Niveibacterium microcysteis: one gene and its partner. The protein of the gene in region 1 interacts with the protein of each later gene in a pairwise test. Links are inferred from orthologs where the notes say so. Each region holds a gene or a part of one and is shown in the gene's direction. Other genes may lie near its edges.

The links.
Region 2: the proteins of ileS (region 1) and JY500_RS14425 interact in binary tests that used the Escherichia coli proteins (3 or more experiments, as listed by UniProt). The link is inferred for Niveibacterium microcysteis from one-to-one orthologs.

Annotation. Positions count from the first base shown.
Region 1 is NZ_CP071060.1:1,514,934-1,525,823, reverse strand. The notes cover bases 2,861-6,208. They hold ileS (isoleucine--tRNA ligase), read left to right. Parts: upstream 2,861-3,200; coding sequence 3,201-6,008; downstream 6,009-6,208. Other genes in these bases: lspA (signal peptidase II), read left to right, coding at 6,001-6,208; JY500_RS07010 (bifunctional riboflavin kinase/FAD synthetase), read left to right, coding at 2,861-3,089. In the rest of the region: JY500_RS07025 (glycoside hydrolase family 94 protein), read left to right, coding at 1-1,334; JY500_RS07020 (hypothetical protein), read right to left, coding at 1,403-1,645; JY500_RS07015 (VF530 family protein), read left to right, coding at 1,812-2,027; more of JY500_RS07010, read left to right, coding at 2,142-2,860; more of lspA, read left to right, coding at 6,209-6,492; JY500_RS06995 (FKBP-type peptidyl-prolyl cis-trans isomerase), read left to right, coding at 6,489-6,917; ispH (4-hydroxy-3-methylbut-2-enyl diphosphate reductase), read left to right, coding at 6,967-7,896; JY500_RS22295 (hypothetical protein), read left to right, coding at 8,068-8,190; JY500_RS06985 (group II truncated hemoglobin), read right to left, coding at 8,260-8,655; JY500_RS06980 (TfoX/Sxy family protein), read right to left, coding at 8,740-9,099; JY500_RS06975 (hypothetical protein), read left to right, coding at 9,216-9,536; JY500_RS06970 (type I secretion system permease/ATPase), read left to right, coding at 9,571-10,890. UniProt on the Escherichia coli protein: Catalyzes the attachment of isoleucine to tRNA(Ile). As IleRS can inadvertently accommodate and process structurally similar amino acids such as valine, to avoid such errors it has two additional distinct tRNA(Ile)-dependent editing activities.
Region 2 is NZ_CP071060.1:3,182,064-3,192,362, forward strand. The notes cover bases 2,637-5,393. They hold JY500_RS14425 (sugar ABC transporter substrate-binding protein), read left to right. Parts: upstream 2,637-3,419; coding sequence 3,420-4,367; downstream 4,368-5,393. Other genes in these bases: JY500_RS14415 (Lrp/AsnC family transcriptional regulator), read left to right, coding at 2,637-2,652; JY500_RS14420 (DUF2062 domain-containing protein), read right to left, coding at 2,653-3,189; JY500_RS14430 (sugar ABC transporter ATP-binding protein), read left to right, coding at 4,416-5,393. Also shown: phhA (phenylalanine 4-monooxygenase), read right to left, coding at 1-801; hppD (4-hydroxyphenylpyruvate dioxygenase), read right to left, coding at 911-2,014; more of JY500_RS14415, read left to right, coding at 2,167-2,636; more of JY500_RS14430, read left to right, coding at 5,394-5,975; JY500_RS14435 (ABC transporter permease), read left to right, coding at 5,992-6,966; JY500_RS14440 (LacI family DNA-binding transcriptional regulator), read left to right, coding at 6,985-7,995; rbsK (ribokinase), read left to right, coding at 8,006-8,953; rbsD (D-ribose pyranase), read left to right, coding at 8,950-9,345; JY500_RS14455 (GNAT family N-acetyltransferase), read left to right, coding at 9,418-10,299. UniProt on the Escherichia coli protein: Part of the ABC transporter complex RbsABC involved in ribose import. Binds ribose. Also serves as the primary chemoreceptor for chemotaxis.

The DNA of each region.
Region 1 (10,890 bases):
TCCCGAGCCGCGCACGCGAACGCATTCTCGACATCGCTGCGACGCAACTCTCGGACGGCACCTGCTACCACCAGTACCAGCCGCTGACGAAGAAAGGCAACGCCGACATCGGCGGCGATTTCTACGACGACCACCTGTGGCTGGTGCTCTCAACCTGTGCGTACATCAAGGAATCGGGCGATACCTCGATCCTGCAGGCGCCGTGCGCTTACGCCGACAAGGCTTATGAAAACGTTATCACCGATACGCTGCTCGATCACCTCGAAACCTCCATTGCCTACACGATGAAGAAGCGCGGCCCCAACGGCCTGCCGCTGATCGGCCACGCGGACTGGAACGACTGTCTCAACCTCAACTGCTTCTCGACCGAGCCGAACGAGTCCTTCCAGACCGCCGGCGACGTGCGCGACTCGAAGGCCGAGTCGGTGATGATCGCGGGCCTCTTCCTCTACGCCGCACGCGAGATGGCCGGGCTCTACGAGCACCTGGATCGCAATTCCGACGCAGCGCGGATGCGCGGCCACTACGCCGAGATGCTGGATACGGTGGAACGCGTGACCTGGGACGGCGCCTGGTACACGCGCGCCTACGCGGCCGATGGTTCGGTAGTCGGCTCGCACACCAACACCGAAGGCAAGATCTTCATCGAGAGCCAGGGCTGGTGCGTGCTGGGCGGCGCCGGCGCCAATAACGGCCGTGCGCGGCAGGCGATGGAATCGGTGCACCGGCACCTCTACACGAAGAACGGCGTGGTGCTGCAACAACCGGCCTACTCCACCTACGACAAGGCACTCGGCGAGGTGACGTCCTACCCGCCGGGCGTGAAGGAAAACGCCGGCATCTTCAGCCACAACAACACCTGGATTCACCTCGCCTGGTGCCAGCTCGGCGAAGGCGACCGCGCGCTGGAGTACTACCTCTCGATCTGCCCCTCGGCCAAGCAGGACCAGATCGACACCTACCGCGGCGAGCCTTATGTCTATGCCCAGATGATCGCAGGCAAGGATGCGCCCTGCTTCGGCGAAGCCAAGAACAACTGGCTCACCGGCACCGCGGCCTGGACCTTCGTCGTCGTCAGCCAAGGGCTGCTCGGCATCAAGCCGGACTACGCCGGCCTGCGCATCGACCCCTGCATCCCGAAGGACTGGCCCGGCTTCAAGGTGACGCGGCGCTTCCGCGGCGACACCTTTGAGATCACCGTCAGCAACCCGCAGCACGTCAGCAAAGGCATCAAGGCGGTACGAGTGGACGGCAAGGACATCGATCCGACGCAAGCGATCAGGCCCGCTGGCGATGGTCGCACCCATCAAGTGGAAGTCGTGCTGGGCGAATAAGCCCTGACGGAAGGAAAAGGCCGGCGGCTGAATCGCCGTCGGCCTTCTAGCGGTAACGCCCGCTCGGCTCAGTAAGCCGACGCCACCACGGCAACCGGCCGCTTTGCGACCACCGTGATGCGCGGAATCTGCTGGTCTGCAACGGGACGCCCCGAGAGAGCCTCAGCGGTCGCAACGCTGATCTGCACGTCACTGCGGCCAAAACTCTTGCCATCGCTCACGCCGATCGCCGTCAGCATCGCCAGGCAGGCGAATACCACAACGAGCAGCGCGTTCATCACGTCGTCCAGGCGGTTCATGTTCGTGTTCATGGCGGTCTCCTTGGGGGCTTTTTCGGGGCGTCTCGCGACGCGTTCAACGTGATGACACTGTGCCCCACCCCTCTTCGCCAAACGATGACGCGATGCGCAGCGGGAATGTGACCTTTTCACGCCGCGCCCCGTTACACTGCAGCGGCTACACCCTCACACCGCTCCGATGCCAAGCTCCCAGCCCAACAACCCACTGCACGGCCTGACACTCGAGACGATTCTGACGCAGCTCGTCGAGCGCTATGGATGGGAAGAGCTTGGGCTGCTGATCCCGGTACGCTGCTTCCAGCACGAACCCAGCATCAAATCCAGCCTGAAGTTCCTACGCCGCACCCAATGGGCGCGCGAGCGCGTTGAGGCGCTCTATCTTCGCGGCGTCTGACCGGCCGCCGAACAGCAGCCGCCTCCACTCCGCGCTCAGTTCGCCCGCCCCCAAGCCCGGCCGCCCAATGCGGCACTGCCGCAGGCTATAATTCGCGTTTTTTGTCAGACGCTTATGCTGGTCTTCCGCGGCCTCCCCGATCGCGCTGAACACGGTTCGGTGCTCACGATCGGCAACTTCGACGGCGTGCACCGCGGCCATCAGGCCCTGCTGCAATTGCTCGTGCGCGAGGCGCGCGAGCGCGCGCTGCCGGCCACGGTGCTGACCTTCGAGCCGCATCCGCGCGAGTTCTTCGCCCCCGAATCGGCCCCGCCGCGTCTTTCGCGCCTGCGCGAGAAGCTCGAATACATGGCCGAATGCGGCGTCGATCGCGTCTATGTGCTGCGCTTCAACAAGGCGCTGGCTTCGCTTGATGCCGAGGCCTTCGTCGAGAACGTGCTGGTGCGCGGCCTGGGCGTGCGGCATCTGTTGATTGGCGACGACTTCCGCTTCGGCCGCGGCCGTGGCGGCGATTTCGCTTCGCTGCAGCAAGCCGGCGAAACCTGGGGCTTCCGCGTCGAATCGATGCCGACGCTCGATTTCGACGGCGAACGGGTGTCGAGCTCGGCGGTGCGCGATGCGCTGGTCTCCGGCGACATCGAACGTGCCGAGCGCCTGATCGGCCGCCCATACACGATGAGCGGCCGGGTAATGCATGGCGACAAGATCGGCCGCACGATCGGCTTCCCGACTGCGAACATCCAGATCAAGCGCAACCGCGCGGCGCTGCACGGCATCTACACGGTGACTGTGGATGGCATCAGCGACGCGCCCTGGCCGGGCGTGGCGAGCCTCGGCAACCGGCCGACGATCACCAAGAACGGCGCGGCGCGGCTGGAAGTCTTCCTGTTCGGCTTTGAAGGCAACCTGTACGGCAAGCATCTGCAGGTGCACTTCCTGCACAAGCAGCGCGACGAGGAAAAGTACGGCTCGCTTGAAGAACTGACCGCCGCGATCAAGCGCGACTGCGAGATCGCGAAAGAAATCCTCGCGCAGCATCGAATTCCGGTGCCGGCGACCTGAGCGGTCGTCGGCGCCCCGCCTTGTCGGCGGCAGCCCTGCGTGAGTACCCCGCGGCGCCCGCCCTGAACCGAATCCCCTGCATTCACGCAAAGATTGAAGAGATAGCAAGCCATGGCTGATTACCGGAAAACGATGAACCTGCCCGACACCGCCTTCCCAATGCGCGGTGACCTGCCCAAGCGCGAGCCGGGCTGGGTGGCGGGCTGGCAGAAGGGCCAGCTGTACCAGAAGATCCGCAAGGCCAGCGCCGGCCGGCCGAAGTTCGTGCTGCACGACGGCCCGCCCTACGCGAACGGCAACCTGCACCTGGGCCACGCGCTGAACAAGATCCTCAAGGACATCATCGTCCGCTCGAAGACCCTGGCCGGTTTCGACGCCCCCTATGTGCCGGGCTGGGACTGCCACGGCCTGCCGATCGAACACAAGATCGAAGTCACCCACGGCAAGAACCTGCCCGCCGACAAGGTGCGCGAGCTGTGCCGCGCCTACGCCGCAGAGCAGGTCGAGATCCAGAAGAAGGAATTCATCCGCCTCGGCGTGCTGGGCGACTGGGACAACCCCTACCTGACGATGGCCTTCGCCAACGAGGCGGGCGAGATCCGTGCGCTGGCCGAGATGGTCAAGCAAGGCTATGTGTTCAAGGGCCTCAAGCCGGTGAACTGGTGCTTCGACTGCGGCTCGGCCCTGGCCGAAGCGGAAGTCGAATACGCCGACAAGAAGTCGCCGACGATCGACGTGGCTTTCGCCGTGTCGGACGCCGACGCCGGCAAGCTCGCCGCCGCCTTCGGCCTCGCTGCGCTGCCCAAGACCGCCTACGCGGTGATCTGGACCACCACGCCCTGGACGATCCCCGCCAACCAGGCGCTCAACATGCACCCGGAGTTCGAGTACGCGCTGGTCGACACCGGCGCGAAGCTGCTGGTGCTGGCCAAGGACCTGGTCGAGGATTCGCTCAAGCGCTACGGCCTCGAAGGCGCCGTGCTCGCCACCACCAAGGGCCAGGCGCTCGATCGCATCGAGTTCCGCCATCCCTTCTTCGACCGCGTCTCGCCGGTGTATCTGGCCGACTACGTGGGGCTGGATGCCGGTACCGGCGTGGTGCACTCGGCGCCGGCGCACGGCGTGGACGACTTCAATTCCTGGCTCGCCTACGGCCGCCGCAACGACGAGATCATCTCCATCGTCAAGGGCAACGGCGTCTACGTTGAAGACCTGCCGTTCTTCGGTGGCCAGATGATCTGGAAGGCCAACCCGGTCATCGTCGAGAAGCTCACCGAAGTCGGCGCTCTGCTCTCGCACGGCACCGTCAGCCACAGCTACATGCACTGCTGGCGCCACAAGACGCCGGTGATCTACCGCGCTACCGCTCAGTGGTTCGTCGGCATGGACAAGCTGCCGAAGGATGGAAAGAGCCTGCGCGACAAGGCGCTGGGCGCCGTCGAGGCGACCGCCTTCTACCCCGCCTGGGGCAAGCCGCGCCTGCACGCGATGATCGCCAACCGCCCGGACTGGTGCATCTCGCGCCAGCGCACCTGGGGCGTGCCGATCCCGTTCTTCCTGCACAAGGAAACCGGTGAGCTGCACCCGCGCACCGTCGAGCTGATGGAAGAAGTCGCCAAGCGCGTCGAAGTCTCCGGCATCGAAGCCTGGTCCAAGCTCGACGCCGCCGAGCTGCTGGGCGCCGAGGCCGAGCAGTACATCAAGATCAGCGACACGCTGGATGTGTGGTTCGATTCCGGCACCACGCACTGGCATGTGCTGCGCGGCTCGCACAACGACGGCCACACCAGCGGCCCGCGCGCCGACCTGTACCTCGAAGGTTCGGACCAGCATCGCGGCTGGTTCCACTCCTCGCTGCTGACCGGCGCCGCGATCGACGGCCACGCGCCCTACAAGGCGCTGCTGACGCACGGCTTCACCGTGGACCAGCAGGGCCGCAAGATGAGCAAGTCGCTCGGCAACGTGATCCTGCCGCAGGAAATCAGCGACAAGATGGGCGCCGAAATCCTGCGCCTGTGGGTCGCCGCGACCGACTACTCGGGCGAGCTCGCGGTGTCGAAGGAGATCCTCGACCGCGTCGTCGAAACCTACCGCCGCATCCGCAACACGCTGCGCTTCCTGCTCGCCAACACCGCCGACTTCGACATCACGAAGAATGCCGTGCCGGTCGAACAGTGGCTGGACATCGACCGCTACGCGCTGGCCTTCACCCGCAAGCTCGCGACGCAGGCCGAGTCCGACTACGCGAAGTTTGAATTCCACCGCGTGGTGCAGGCGCTGCAGATCTTCTGCTCGGAAGACCTCGGCGCCTTCTACCTCGACATCCTGAAAGACCGCCTCTACACCACCGCGCCGGATTCGGTCGCGCGCCGCGCCGCGCAAACCGCGCTGTGGCACATCGTGCAGACGGTGGTGAAGCTGATGGCGCCTATCCTCTCCTTCACGGCGGAGGAAATCTGGGCGGTGCTCAACGGCAACAACCCGGACGAATCGGTGATGCTGCACACCTTCCACGCCCTGCCGGCGCAGGAAGGCGAAGCCGGGCTGATCGCCCGTTGGGAGACGATCCGCGCAGTGCGTGGCGAAGTCTCCAAGGCGGTTGAAGCGGTGCGCACCGAAGGCAAGATCGGTGCCTCGCTGCAAGCCGAAGTCGAGATCCGCGCGGGCAGCGACAAGTTCGATGCGCTGGCCTCACTCGGCGACGACCTCAAGTTCGTGCTGATCACCTCGGCCGCGACGCTGGTGAAGGTGGCGGGCGAAGCCGACGAGGCGATCGTCGTCACGCCGACCGCGCAACAGAAGTGCGAGCGCTGCTGGCACTGGCGCGCGGACGTCGGCGTGAACGCCGAACACCCCACGCTATGCGGCCGCTGCGACAGCAACCTGCACGGCGACGGCGAGGTGCGTACGCATGCCTAAGCGTTTCCTGGCTTGGCTCAGCCTCTCGGGCCTGGTGATCGTGCTCGACCAGATCACCAAGCTCGCGGTGCTGCGCAACCTGAAGCTCGGCGAGGCGATCCCCTACACCGACTTCTTCCAGCTGGTACTGGTGTACAACCCGGGCGCGGCGTTCAGCTTCCTCGCCAACCAACCGGGCTGGCAGAAGTGGTTCTTCGTCACGCTGGCGATCGTGATCTCGACCTGGCTGCTGGTGCTGTTGAAGCGCCACGCCAGCGAGCGCCTGCAGCCGCTGGCCTTCGCGCTGATCATCGGAGGCGCGCTGGGCAACGTGATCGACCGCATCGCCTACGGTGCCGTGGTCGACTTCCTGTATTTCCATGTCGGCCGTTACGGCTGGCCAGCGTTCAACGTGGCGGACTCGGCGATCTCCGTCGGCGCCGTGTTGATGATTGCAGCCCAACTCTTTGCGGGCCGCCAGCCGGCCGCGGACACCAAGTCATGAACCTGATTGGCAACGAAAGCCTCGTCACGCTGCACTTCCGTTTCGCGCTGCCGGACGGCACCGTGATGATCTCGACCTTCGAATCGACGCCGGCCACGCTGCAGATCGGTCGTGGCGAACTCGGCCGCAAGATCGAGGACTGCCTGATCGGGCTGTCGGTCGGCGCCGAGCGTAGCTTCGATCTGGCCGCCGGCGAAGCCTTCGGGCCGCGCCACGAAGAGCTCGTCGAGCGAATCCCGCGCAGCGAACTTCCCGCCGACGTGGAGCTCGAAGCGCAAGCGGTGCTGACCTTCACCGCGCCGGACGGCAATGCCTTCTCCGGCCAGGTGCTGGAACTGGACGACGAAAGCGTGGTGATCGATTTCAACCACCCGCTCGCCGGCCGAGCCGTGCGTTTCGATGTGCAGGTGGTCGGCGTCAGCTGACATCCTCACTTCCAAAAAGAACAGAACCAGCCCCATACAGAGACCGAACATGGAAGTCCTCCTCGCCAACCCCCGCGGCTTCTGCGCCGGCGTGGAACGCGCCATCACCATCGTCGAACGCGCGATCGCGCTGTACGGCGCGCCGATCTACGTACGGCACGAAGTGGTGCACAACAAGTTCGTCGTGGATGACCTGCGCAACAAGGGTGCGGTGTTCATCGAAGACCTCGCCGATGTGCCGGCTGGCAACACGGTGATCTTCTCCGCGCACGGCGTGTCACAGGCGGTCCGTGCCGAGGCCGAGGCCCGTGGCCTGAAGGTCTTCGACGCAACCTGTCCGCTGGTGACGAAGGTGCACATCGAGGTCCAGCGCATGCGCGATCAGGGCCGCGAGATCATCATGATCGGCCACAAGGGCCACCCGGAAGTCGAAGGCACGATGGGCCAGAGCGAGGGCGGCATGTACCTCGTCGAGACCGTCGAAGACGTCGCTGCGCTGCAGGTCAAAGACGAAAACCTGCTCGCCTACGTGACGCAAACGACGCTGTCGGTGGACGACGCGCAGACGGTGGTGGATGCACTGCGCGCGCGCTTCCCGGCGATCGTCGGCCCGAAGAAGGACGACATCTGCTACGCCACGCAAAACCGCCAGGATGCGGTGAAGTTCATGACGCCGCAGGTGGATGTGGTGTTCGTGGTCGGCTCGAAGAACAGCTCAAACTCCAACCGCCTGCGCGAGGTTGCAGCGCTGCGCGGCGTGCCCGCCTACCTGGTCGACAACGCGGCGGGCATCGACCCGGCCACGCTGGAAGGCAAGCGGCGGATTGGCGTCACCGCTGGGGCTTCTGCGCCCGAGGTGCTGGTCAACGAAGTGATCGAACGGGTCAAGGCGCTCAGCGGCGCCAGTGTGCGCACGCTGGAAGGCGTGACCGAGAACGTGAACTTCCCGATTCCCGCGGAGCTGCGGCCGCAGTCGTAAGCGACAAACCGCTCGCGACGAAAGCCCGGCCTCGGCCGGGCTTTTGCTTTGTCGCGGGCGCGACAAAGCTTGAGCCATCGCAAGCGCGCTGCCACTACAAGCCCTTAATCTGACAGTGATTTCTGCGCTCCGATTCAGTCTCCCCCGACCTTGGAGCGCGAGGAGCTTGCCATGTTCACGATTCTCGCCCTGCTGACCGTTGCAGCAGCCTACCCGACCTGGAAGGCGTTCAAGGACGCCGAGGCCGGCAAGTTCGACAAGCCGGTCTACAAGCGGCCGAACTTCTACATTTGAACCCACTTGCGGGGGCCGTCGGCGCGGCTGACCGACCCTTACGAGTTGGTCCAGCCGCCTTGGCGCGGCTCAGCCCGGCTGGTTTCGCATCCAGTCGGCAGTTTTGAAGAGCGAGCCCTCGAGATGCTGCCGCAGCGCGGCTGACATGGGCTGCGCATCCATCGCCTTGTGCATGCAGGCGAGCCACTGGTCGCGCTCCTTGACCCCGATCGGGAAAGGCATGTGACGGGCGCGCAGCATCGGGTGGCCCTTGCGCTCGACGAACATGTCCGGCCCGCCCAGCCAGCCCGACAGAAACCAGTACAACTTGTCGCGCGACTCATCCAGATGCGCCGGATGCAAGGCGCGCAGCTCAGCAAACTCGGGCTCCAGGTCCATCAGATCGTAGAAACGATCGACCAGGGCGCGCACCGCGGCGTCGCCGCCGAGCATGTCGTACGGGGTGTTTTCGGGGCTCGGATGCATCGTGAGGCTCTCATGAAACGAGCCGCGATAATGCCACGAAGCCGGCACACGCCCGAGCCTGCGGCCATCGCCCTCTCACCACCCTCACCCTTTAGGCGGATTCGTCTTGCGCGGCGAGCGCAGCGCAGCCTCGATGCCCTTGCGTGCCCAGCGCAGAAACTCCACGTCGTCATCCATCGCGGCTTCCGGCAAGGGGTAGTAGCGCAGGGATTGCGGGCTGCCATCCTTCATCGCATAGGTAAATGGGCGCAAACCCTCGCGTTCGAAATCGGGCACGCTCAGTGAGTCCGCCTTCACGTAGAACACATCATCACTGACGATTGCGAAGAACAGCTCACCGCTGTAGAGCCCGTAGGCGCCAAACATCCGCCGCGCGCGAATCGCCCCGAACGGTGCGAGGCGTTCGCAGAGCCAGTCCACATACTCGTTGCATCGCGTCGCCATGCTTTCTCCTGCCCGCTCAAGTTTCTTGAATACCCGCCGAAATCCCTCGTCAGGAGCGCGTTCCGGCGTTTCAGGTGACAAAACTTTACTAGGCCGCTCATAGGCCGGGAGCTAACATGCCCTTCGTCCGCCGAAATCCGCAAGGAGAGATTGTCGCGATCCTGCGGGATCAGGAAGCGGATGCGCAGGAAGAGCTGTCCAACGACCACCCGGATCTGCTGGCATTCATCGGTCGCGACCCCGGCGAGAGCTTCGCTGCGCTGGATGCAGACTTCATCCGCGTGCTGGAAGACCTGATCGACGCGCTGATCGACAAGGGCGTCCTGCGGGTGACCGATCTGCCGCACGGCGCACAGCGTAAACTCTCGGCCCGCAAGGGCCTGCGGCGGCGCCTCGTCGGCGCGCTCGATCTGCTTGGCGACCAGGACGTGATCTGACCCCGCGCGCCCAGCGACAGGACCGGAATTCTGAATGAGCGACACCCAGCCGAACACGAAACCCTGGGAGGTCAACGAGCACGGCGTGCATGACGATCCGCTGCTCGACTGCCTCGCCGCCCTCACCCGTATCCACGGCAGCCCCTGGACCCACGAAGCGCTGGCCGCCGGCCTACCGCTGGTGAACAACCGGCTGACACCCTCACTGTTGCCGCGTGCCGCCGCGCGGGCAGGCCTTTCCGCCCGCCTGGTGCGCCAGGCGCTGTCGGCCGTTCGCCCGGCGCTGCTGCCAGTGATCCTGCTGCTCAACGACGGCCGCGCCTGCCTGCTGCTTGAACTGGGCGAGCAAGGCGATGCGCGGGTGCGCTTCCCCGAGGCCGGCGAGACCGCCGTCGCGCTCAGCCAGGACGAACTCGCAGCCCTGCATGCCGGCGTGGTCTGCTATGTGCGCCCCCGCTTCCGCTTCGAAGCACGTGTACCCGAAGTCGGCAAGGTGCGCGCGCGGCACTGGTTCTGGGGTGCGGTGTTTTCCAACTGGCGGCTGTACCGGGACGCGGTGTTGGCCTCGATGCTGGTGAACATCTTCGCATTGGCGATGCCGCTGTTCTCGATGAACGTGTACGACCGCGTCGTACCCAACCGTGCCGAGGAAACCCTCTGGGTCCTCGCGGTGGGCGCGGTACTCGTACTCGGCTTCGACCTCGCGCTGCGAACGCTGCGCGCCTACATCATCGACACCGCCGCGAAGCGGATCGACGTGTCGCTGTCGTCGAAGATCCTCGAACGCGTGCTGGGCATGCGGATGGAGTCGCGCCCCGAATCCGTCGGTTCGTTTGCGTCAAACCTGCGGGCGTTCGAGAGCGTGCGCGACTTCATCGCCTCGGCCACCGTCACCACGCTGGTCGACCTGCCCTTCGTGTTTGTCTTTGCCTTCGTCGTGGCCTGGCTGTCGCCCTGGCTGCTGCTACCCGCATTCGCCGGTGCGGTGATCGTGCTGTTCCTCGCCTTCGTGGTGCAGGACAAGATGCACGAACTGACCGAGACGAGCTATCGCGCCAGCGCCCAGCGCAACGCCACACTGGTCGAGAGCCTGGTCGGCATCGAGTCGATCAAGACCGCTGGCGCCGAGGGCTGGATCCAGCGCCGCTGGGAACGGACCACGCTGTTCCTCGCCCAGGTCGGCACGCGCTCCAAGCTGCTCTCTTCGCTGATCGTCAACTTCTCGCAGACGGTGCAGCAGGCGGTGTCGGTGGTGGTGATCATCACCGGCGTGTATCTGCTGCTTGATGCCAAGCTCTCGATGGGCGGCATCATCGCCGCAAGCATGCTGACCGGCCGGATGCTGGCGCCGCTG
Region 2 (10,299 bases), 1.7 Mb from region 1 along the record:
CACGGTGACGGATGGATCAATCGTCGGCAAGCCCTGCAGTCGCGCGTAGAGCGGCGCAAAGTCCTGCGCCGTCTCGCGAAAGAGCTGCTGGTAGCTGTCGATCACGAAATAGGTGTCCTGGAAGCGGTCGATGCGGTACTCAGTCTGCATCACCCGCATCAGGTCGAAGCGCACCCGGTGCGGCGCGGGCGAATCGATGCAGTGCAGGATCTCGCCGCCGGAAGACAGAATGCCCGCCCCGTAGGTGCGCAGGCCCTGCGGGGTGTCGATGAGGCCGAACTCCACCGTGTACCAGTACAGCCGCGCGAGATAGCCCAGGCCGCCCAGCGCCGCTGCCTTCATGCCACCGCGCCCGTATTCCTGCAGGTAATCGGCGAACACCGGGTTCATCAGCAGCGGCACATGGCCGAAGAAATCGTGGAATACGTCGGGCTCGACGATGTAGTCGAATTCTTCGGGCTTGCGCAGCCACACCGTTACCGGGAAGCGGCGGTTGGCTAGATGGGTGAAGAACACATCGTCCGGGATCAGGCCCGGCACGCCGACGATCTGCCAGCCGGTGGCGCGACCGAGAATGGCGTTGGCCACCTCAAAACGCGGGATGCCATCGGTGAGCAGTTCATTCACATGCTCGATGAACTCGTCGCAGGCGTAGCCCGGCAGCTTGCGGCTCTGCCGCTCGACGAGGCGGCGGTAGAGTGCATGTTCCTCGGGCGTGTAGGCCGCCCAGTCCTGATCAACGGTGTAGTCCGCGCGCATCTGCGAGTAATCGCCGCGCAGCGGGTTTTCGGGTTTCAGCATTGCGAACCCTCCTGACGGATGAGGCGGGCCGCGGCCCGCGTGGCGCTCGTCGCACCCTCATATGTACTGAGAGTGACCGCTGCGCCGCGCGTTCCGCGGGGTCGGTAACTCAGGCGGCAGCCGGGTCGCTCAGCACGCCACGGCGGATCTGGTCGAGCTCGATCGAGTCGAACAGCGCCTTGAAGTTGCCCTCGCCAAAGCCCTCGTTACCCTTGCGCTGGATGATCTCGAAGAAGATCGGCCCGATCACCGTCTCGGTGAAGATCTGCAGCAGGTAGCCCTGCCCTTCGCTCGGCGCCCCGTCGATCAGGATGCGGTTGGCGCGCAGCCGCGCGACATCCTCCGCATGGCCTTTCACCCGCGTATCCACCGCGTCGTAGTAGGTGTCCGGCGTGTCGAGGAACTTGATGCCGTTGGCCCGCATACCCTCGACAGTGGCGATGATGTCGTCGGTGCCCAGCGCGATGTGCTGGATGCCTTCGCCGTTGTAGGCATGCAGGAATTCCTCGATCTGGCTCTTGTCGTCCGAGGATTCGTTGATCGGGATGCGGATCTGCCCGCAGGGGCTGGTCATCGCCTGGCTCTTCAGGCCGGTGAGCTTGCCTTCGATGTCGAAGTAGCGGATCTCGCGAAAGTTGAACAGCTTCTCGTAGTAGCTGGACCACACCTTCATGCGGCCGCGGTGCACGTTGTGCGTCAGATGGTCGATGTAGGTCAGGCCGTAGCCCTTGTGCTCCACGTCGTCGCAGAGCGGCACGAAATCGACGTCGTAGATCGAGGGGCCGCCGTAGCGATCCACCAGATACACCGGGCAACCGCCGATGCCCTTGATCGCCGGAATCTGCAACTCCATCAGTCCGTACTGCTGGGCATGGGGTTCGGCGCCGAGTGACAGCGCACGTTCGTAGGCGGCCTTGGCGTCACGGACACGAAATGCCATCGCACAGGCGCTAGGGCCATGTACACGGGCGAAGGATTGCGCGAAACTGTCTTTTTCCGCGTTGACGATGAAGTTGATCTCGCCTTGGCGGTAAAGTGTCACGTCTTTGGAGCGGTGGCGCGCAACAGCCTTGAAACCGAGCTGTTGAAATAAGGCACCCAGCAGCTTCGGGTCGGGTGCGGTGTATTCGACGAATTCGAATCCATCGGTGCCCATGGGGTTGTCCCATAGGGCGCGCGGTTCCGGCCGCGGCCGGACAAGGTTCAGCGGCATGATTGTGTCTCCTCTGTTGGGGGCCGCTCTGTCGGCAGCGCCTCGCAGAAAGAAGAATAGTCAAACGCGCCCGAATTTTCGTTGCGTTTATTGCTCAAACAATTAGAATTTGAGCAACTTTTGAATAGCCTTTTTGATATTCAAGCAACAACATGACAGACGCCGTCAAACTCGATCGCACCGACCGCCGGATCCTCGAAGTTCTGCAGCAGAACGGTCGCATCCCCAACGTTGAACTCGCGAAGAACGTTGCGCTCTCGCCCTCGCCCTGCCTGCGCCGCCTGCAGCGCCTGGAGGAAGACGGGGTGATCGATCACTACACCGCGATCCTCAACCCCACCAAGCTGGGTTTGACGCTGCTCGCCTTCGTTAACGTATCGCTCGACAAACGTGCTGGCGAAGGCACCGACAGCTTCAAGGCTGCGGTGCAGAGCTGGCCCGAAGTGACCGAGTGCTACGCGATGACCGGCGAAATGGACTACCTGCTGCGCGTGCTCGTCACCGACCTGCAGCACTTCTCGCGCTTCGTGATGGACAAGCTGCTGCGCCATCCCGGCGTGCTGGACGTCAAGTCCAGCTTCGCGCTCGAAGAGGTCAAGCGCACCACCGTACTGCCGGTCGAAGAACTGATCGTTTGATCAGGCCACCTCGCCTGGCATCGCCGCACGGCGGGGCGCAATGCCCCGCATCACGCCCCAGCCCGCCAGGTAGCCGATCGCGGCGGAGCCGCAAGCGATCAGCGCCAAGCCGGTGACAAACGACAAGCCGGCCCACCCCAGCGACATCCCCTGCCACATCGTCTGCAAGGCATCGAAACTGAACGCCTCGAGCCGCGGCAGCAGTGCCGCGTCGAACGAGGGCACCAGCCAGGGCAAGACCTCAGCCCCCAGGCGATAGGCCGCGAGATAGATCGGCGGCGCCGTAAGCGGATTCGTCACCAGGGTCGCCACCGCAGCAGCCATCAGGTTGGCCCGCAGCAACGCAGCGGCGAGCGCCGCAAAGAAAATCTGCGCCACCGGCGACAGAATTCCGAAGAACAACCCTATCGCCACGCCCAGGCCGACGGTGTGCGGCGCCGGGCGCCACAGCCTTCGATCCAGCAAGCGGTTCGCGAAGGGGCGCAACAGTCGGGAGCGCAAAACGCGCAGCGGCGAGAGGCGAAACCAGGCGGGCACGGTATGTCCAGGGCAATCAGCGTGTTCTTCTGATCCCTGCGCGGGGCGACAAGTTCCCGAACGACAAGCCGCGCAACAAAGCCGCTTCCGCACTGCAGCATCGAAAGTCCTTGCCTCACGGAACGGATTCACTACACTTCACGCAAACGTTTGCGCAAACGTTTGCTATTACATCTGCGCTGGCGGCGGCAGCTCGCATCCGCACAGGCAAAACACCGAAGGAGACCCAGATGAACACACGTCGCAGCACCCTGAAGTCGCTCGCCCTGATCGCCGTCGCCGTTGCGCTGCCGTTCGGCAGTGCGAGCGCCGCGGATGCCAAGCCGAAAGTCGCGCTGGTCATGAAGTCGCTCGCCAACGAGTTCTTCCAGACCATGCAGGACGGCGCCAAGGCGCACCAGAAACAGCACGCCGCGCAATACACGCTGATCGCCAACGGCATCAAGGACGAGACCGACACCGCGGCTCAGATCAAGATCATCCAGCAGATGATGGTCGAGAAGGTCGATGCGCTGGTGCTCGCCCCGGCTGACTCGAAGGCGCTGGTGCCGGTGGTCAAGGAAGCGATCGACAAGGGCATCATCGTCGTGAACATCGACAACAAGCTCGACGACGCGGCGCTGAAGGAAAAAGGCATCGTCGTACCCTTCGTCGGCCCCGATAACCGCGCTGGCGCCAAGCTGGTCGGTGATTACCTCGCCAAGCAGCTGAAGGCCGGCGACAAGGTCGGCATCCTCGAGGGCGTATCCACCACCACCAACGCGCAGCAGCGCACCGCCGGCTTCCAGGACGCAATGAAGGCCGTTGGCGCCAACGTGGTCGGCGTGCAGTCGGGCCAGTGGGAAATGGACAAGGGCAACATGGTCGCCAGCGCGATGCTGCGTGAACACCCGGATCTGACCGCCCTGCTCTGCGGCAACGACAACATGGCGCTCGGCGCCGTGGCGGCCGTGAAAACCGCGGGCAAAGCCGGCAAGGTGAAGGTGGTCGGTTACGACAATATCTCCGCGATCAAGCCGATGCTGGCCGACGGCCGCGTGCTCGCCACTGCCGACCAGTTCGCCGCGCAGCAAGCGGTATTCGGCATCGAAACCGCGCTCAAGGCGATTGCCGCCAAGACGCCGCAGAAGGATCTGCCCGGCACCGTGCAAACGCCGGTCAAGCTGATCACCAAGTAAATCCAGGCCATGCGGCGCGCCTCGTGCGCGCCGCATGCAGGACGCACGATGATGCCCCCTACCCCACCCCTGTTGCACGGCACCGGACTCGGCAAGCGTTACGCAACGCCGGTGCTCAGCGATGTGAGCTTCACCCTCCATGCCGGCGAAGTGCTGGCGCTGACCGGCGAGAACGGCGCCGGCAAGAGCACGCTCAGCAAGATCATTGCCGGCCTGATTCCGCCCAGCGAAGGGCAGCTGGAACTCGCGGGCCAGGCCTACCGCCCGCAATCGCGACGCGACGCCGAAAGCCAGGGCGTACGCATGGTGCTGCAAGAACTCGGGCTGGTGCCCACGCTCACGGTTGCCGAGAACCTACTGCTCGACCATCTGCCGCGCCGTGCCGGTTTCATCCGCCGCGATGCGCTCAACCAGCAGGCCGCCGCACAGATGGCGGCGATCGGGCTGTCCGAGATCGACCCGCGCACGCCGGTTGGCGAACTGGGGGTCGGCCATCAGCAGATGGTGGAGATCGCCCGCAGCCTCGTCGGCGATTGCCGCATCCTGATCCTCGACGAACCCACCGCTACGCTCACCAGCCGCGAGATCGAACATCTCTTTCGCCAGATCGCACTGCTCAAGGCGCGCGGCGTCGGCATCATCTACATCTCGCACCGGCTCGACGAAGTACAGCAGATCGCAGACCGCGTGATGGTGCTGCGCGACGGCAAGCATATCGACACCCAGCCGATGGCCGGCATGACGCAGGATGACATCGTGCGCCGCATGGTCGGCCGCGATGTGCGTGAAGAACTTGATCGCGCGCGCCGCCCTGCCGGCAGCATTGCGCTCGAAGTGCGCGGCCTCTCGCGCGGCAAGTTCGTCAAGGATGTGAGCTTCGACGTCGCCCACGGCGAAGTGCTCGGCATCGCTGGCCTGGTCGGCGCCGGGCGTACCGAACTACTGCGCCTGATCTATGGCGCAGACCGCGCCGACGCAGGCGAGATCCGCCTCAACGGCGAAGCAAAACCGCGCCCGGTGCGATCGCCCATGGAAGCGGTGCGCCACGGCATCGGCCTCGTCACCGAAGACCGCAAGGCTCAGGGCCTGATGCTGCCGCTGCCGATCCGCGTGAACGCCACGCTCGCGCGCATCGCAGATGTCGCGCATCGCGGCTGGCTCGACCGCGCCCGCGAACGCAACACCGTAGAGCAACTGCGCGAAACCCTGGGCGTGCGCTGCAATTCGATTGAACAAGCCGTCGGTGAACTCTCCGGCGGCAATCAGCAGAAAGTGGTGTTTGCGCGCTGGCTACATCGCGACAGCGACGTGCTGCTGCTCGACGAACCCACGCGCGGCGTCGATATCGGCGCACGCGCAGACATCTACGCCCAGATGGATCGGCTCGCCGCCGCTGGCAAGGCGCTGGTGATGGTGTCGAGCGATCTGCGCGAACTGATGTCGGTGTGCGACCGCATCGCCGTGATGAGTGCCGGCCGCCTCGTGCGCGTGTTCGAACGCGGCGAGTGGTCGCAGCACGCACTGCTCGAAGCCGCCTTCAGCGGTTACAGCGCCGGCCATGCCAGCGCAACGACCGAAACCCCTACGGCCGCCGAACATGTCTACTGAGATGCCTGAGAAAACCATGTCCAACCCTGCATCCACGCCCGCCCTGTCGCTGCGCGGCAGCCTCGGCAACTACCTCGGCCTGGTCGTCGCACTGGTGCTGATGGTCGCGCTGTTTGGCTCGCTATCCGAGTACTTCTTCTCGGTCAGCACCTTCATCACGATCGCCAACGACATCCCTGCGATTGCCGTCACCGCTGTCGGCATGACCTTCGTGCTGATCATCGCCGGCATTGACCTGTCGGTCGGCTCGGTGATGGCGCTCGCCAGCGCCACCGCCGGCTTGGTGATGCTGCAATGGCACTGGGGCCTGTTCCCGGCGGTGCTGGTCGCCATGCTTACGGGGCTCGTCGCCGGCATGGCGAACGGGCTGATATCGGTCGGCTGGCGCCTGCCTTCCTTCATCGTCACGCTCGGCATGCTGGAAGTGGCACGCGGTTCGGCCTACATCGCGACGAATTCGCGCACGCAGTACATCGGTAGCGCGATCGACTGGCTCAGCGCACCGCTGTTCGGTGGCGTGTCGCCGGCCTTCATCATTGCGGTGCTGATCGTGATCGCCGCGCAGATCGTGCTCACCCGCACGGTGTTTGGCCGCTACATGATCGGCATCGGCACCAACGAAGAAGCGATGCGCCTTGCAGGGGTGGATCCCCGCCCGGTGAAGATCGCGGTGTTCGCCATCGTCGGCACGCTCGCCGGCCTGGCCGGCATGTTCCAGGCCTCGCGACTCGAAGCCGCCGACCCCAACGCCGGCATCGGCGCCGAACTGGTGGTGATCGCCTCGGTCGTGATCGGCGGCACCAGCCTGATGGGCGGGCGCGGTTCGGTCATCGCCACCTTCTTCGGCGTGCTGATCATCTCGGTGCTTGAAGCCGGCCTCGCACAGGTCGGCGCCAGCGAGCCCACGAAGCGGATCATCACCGGCTGCGTCATCATCGCGGCCGTGGTGCTCGACATGGTGCGCGAACGACGCAACCGCCGCAGCGCCTGACAGACAGGGTCCAGGGGAATGGCAACGATCAAGGATGTCGCGCAGCGTGCCGGGGTGTCGGTCACCACGGTATCGCACGTGCTCAACGCCACACGCTTCGTCAGCGAGGATGCGCGCGAGCGCGTCGAAGCGGCGGTGCGCGAGCTGGCCTATGTGCCCAGCGCGGTGGCCCGCAGCCTCAAGCACAACGCCACCCGCACGCTCGGCATGCTGATCCCCAACAACTCGAACCCCTACTTCGCCGAGATCATCCGCGGCGTCGAAGACTGCTGCTTCCAGGCCGGCTACAACCTGATCCTGTGCAACTCCGACGATCAGCCCGAGAAGCAGGCGAGCTACGTGCGGGTGCTGGCTGAAAAGCGCATCGACGGCCTCGTGCTGGTTTCCTCCGGTGTCGCGCCCAGCCTCGCTGCACAATTGCAGGCGCTGGCCCTGCCGGTCGTGCTCGTGGACCGCGAAGTGCCGGGGCTGGACTGCGATCTGGTCGAAGTCGATCACACCGCCGGCGGCGAGATCGCCACCCGCCACCTGCTCGAACTCGGTCACCCGCAGGTCGTCTGCATCAGCGGCCCCGCCGGCCTCACGCCCAGCTCGCAACGGCGCGCCGGCTGGAAGCGCGCCCTCGCTGCAGCCGGTGTCGCACGCCGCGAGGGCGACTTGGTGCGCGGCGACTTCACCAGTCGCAGCGGCTATCTTGCGATGCAAGGCCTGATCGCACGCAAGACCCGGCCAAGCGCGGTGTTCGTGTGCAATGACGTGATGGCCATCGGCGCGCTGTGTGCAATCCACGAAGCCGGCCTGCGTGTCCCGGAAGACATCTCGGTCGTCGGCTTTGACGACATCGAACTCGCCGCCTACACCTTCCCGCCGCTGACCACCGTCGCGCAGCCCAAGCAAGCCATCGGCACCGGCACGGCGAAGCTGCTGCTCGAACGCATCGCGGGCGAGACCGGCGCACCGCGGCGCCTGATCCTTCAGCCGGAGTTGCGCGTGCGCAAGAGCACCACGCGATATCGGCCCAGTACCTGAAAGCCAAGCCATGCCCAGCTATCCGCAGCACAGCCCGAACCGCCCGATTCTCGTCATCGGCAGCCTCAACATGGATCTGGTGATGCGCACCCCGCGCGTGCCGCAGGGTGGCGAAACCCTGTTTGGCCACGACTTCGCGACGCTGCCGGGCGGCAAGGGCGCCAACCAGGCGCTGGCCTGCGCGCGTTTGGGCGGGCATGTCGCGATGGTGGGGCGTATCGGCGACGACAACTTCGGCCAGGTTCTGAAGAGCGGGCTCGCCCGTGATGGCGTGCATGTCAGCCAGATCACCGTGACGGGCGGCGTGACCAGCGGCGTAGCTATGATCCTGGTCGAAGACATCGGCCAGAACCGTATCCTGATTTCGGCCGGCGCCAATGGCCAGGTCACCGCAGGGGACATCGACGGCGTGGCTGCGCAGATCGAACAGGCGGCGATGCTGGTTGTGCAACTCGAAGTGCCGCTGCCCGCGGTGCTTGCCGCAATCAAGCACGCACACGCGGCCGGCGTGCCCGTGCTGCTGAACCCCGCCCCCGCCGCCGCCTTGCCCGACACGCTGTGGCCCATGGTCGACCTGCTCGTGCCCAACGAAAGTGAAGCCACACTGCTCAGCGGCGTCGACGTGAAGGACACCGCCAGCGCCGCCGAAGCGGCCGCCGTGCTGCGCGCACGCGGCGTTCGCACAGTGCTCATCACGCTCGGCGCGCAAGGCGTTCTGATCTGCGATGCGCAAGGCGTGCGGCGCCTGCCGGCTCAGAAGGTCAAAGCGGTCGACACCACCGCAGCCGGCGACACCTTCGTCGGCGGCCTCGCTGTCGGCCTCACCGAAGGCATGAGCCTCGACGACGCCGCAGCGCTCGGCCAGGCCGCGAGTGCCATCTGCGTCACGCGAATCGGCGCGCAGCCCTCGATCCCGTGGCGATCCGAACTGACACCGACTGAAAGGGCCCGCTCATGAAACGCACCACGCTGCTGCACGCCGAATTGTCGGAAGTGATTGCACGACTTGGCCACGGCGACATGCTGGTGATTGGCGACGCCGGACTGCCGATTCCCGACGGCCCGCGCCGCATCGACCTGGCGGTGAGCGCGAACCTGCCGCCCTTCATCGACGTGCTCAAGGCCGTGCTGAGCGAAATGCAGGTCGAATCGGCCGTGCTGGCCGACGAGATCGTCGCGCGCAACCCCGCCGTCAATGCGGCAACGTTGCAGTTGCTTGGCAGCACACCGGTGGCGCGCATGTCGCATGAAGACTTCAAGGCGCTCAGCGCACGCGCCCGCGCAATCGTCCGGACCGGCGAGTTCTCGCCCTACGCCAATGTGATCCTGCGCGCAGGCGTGGTGTTCTGACACACCACCGCTGTTGAGGGCCGGCCGGATCGGCGATGATGCAGCCTTCCAGCATCACCGCGGACCCGACCCTTGACGCGCCTGCTCCTGCATCGCCGCATCGCTGATCTGCCCGCCGCCGGGTGGGACGCACTCGCCGGCTCGCAGCCCTTCCTGCGCCACGCCTTTCTCGATGCATTCGAGGCCACCGGCTGCGTTGGCGAGGGCACCGGTTGGCAGCCGATGCACGCCGCACTGCGCGACGACGCGGGCGTGCTGCTCGCCGCGATGCCGCTGTATGTGAAGACGCACTCCTACGGCGAATTTGTGTTCGACTGGGCCTGGGCTGAGGCCTCGGAGCGCGCCGGCATCCGCTACTACCCGAAGGCGCTTGGCGCGATTCCGTTCTCGCCGGTACCTGGCCTGCGCATCCTCGCGAGCGACAATGCGCACCGGGCAACGCTGCTCGCGGCGGTGATCGACGCATGCCGCGACGCCGGGCTCAGCTCCCTGCATGTGCTGTTCGCCGACGAGGCCTCCCTCGCCGCCGGCGACGCGCTCGGCATGCACCGCCGCCATGCGGTGCAGTTCCACTGGCACAGCGCGGGCGAGCGGAACTTTGACGATTTCCTTGCCCGCATGTCACACGACAAGCGCAAGAAGATCCGGCAGGAGCGGCGCAAGGTCAGCGCTGCCGGTGTCAGCCTGCGCTGGCTTGAGGGGCGCGACATCGGCGAGGCCGACTGGGCCTTCTTCGTGCGCTGCTACGAAACCACCTACGCGCTGCATCGATCGACGCCCTACCTCACGCTCGACTTCTTCCAGCAACTTGGCGAACGCTTGCCGGAAGCCTGCGTGCTGGTGATCGCCGAACGGGCCGGCAACCCGATCGCCGCCAGCCTGATGCTGCGCGACGACGAAGCGCTTTACGGCCGCTACTGGGGCGCGCTCGAATACATACCCTGCCTGCACTTC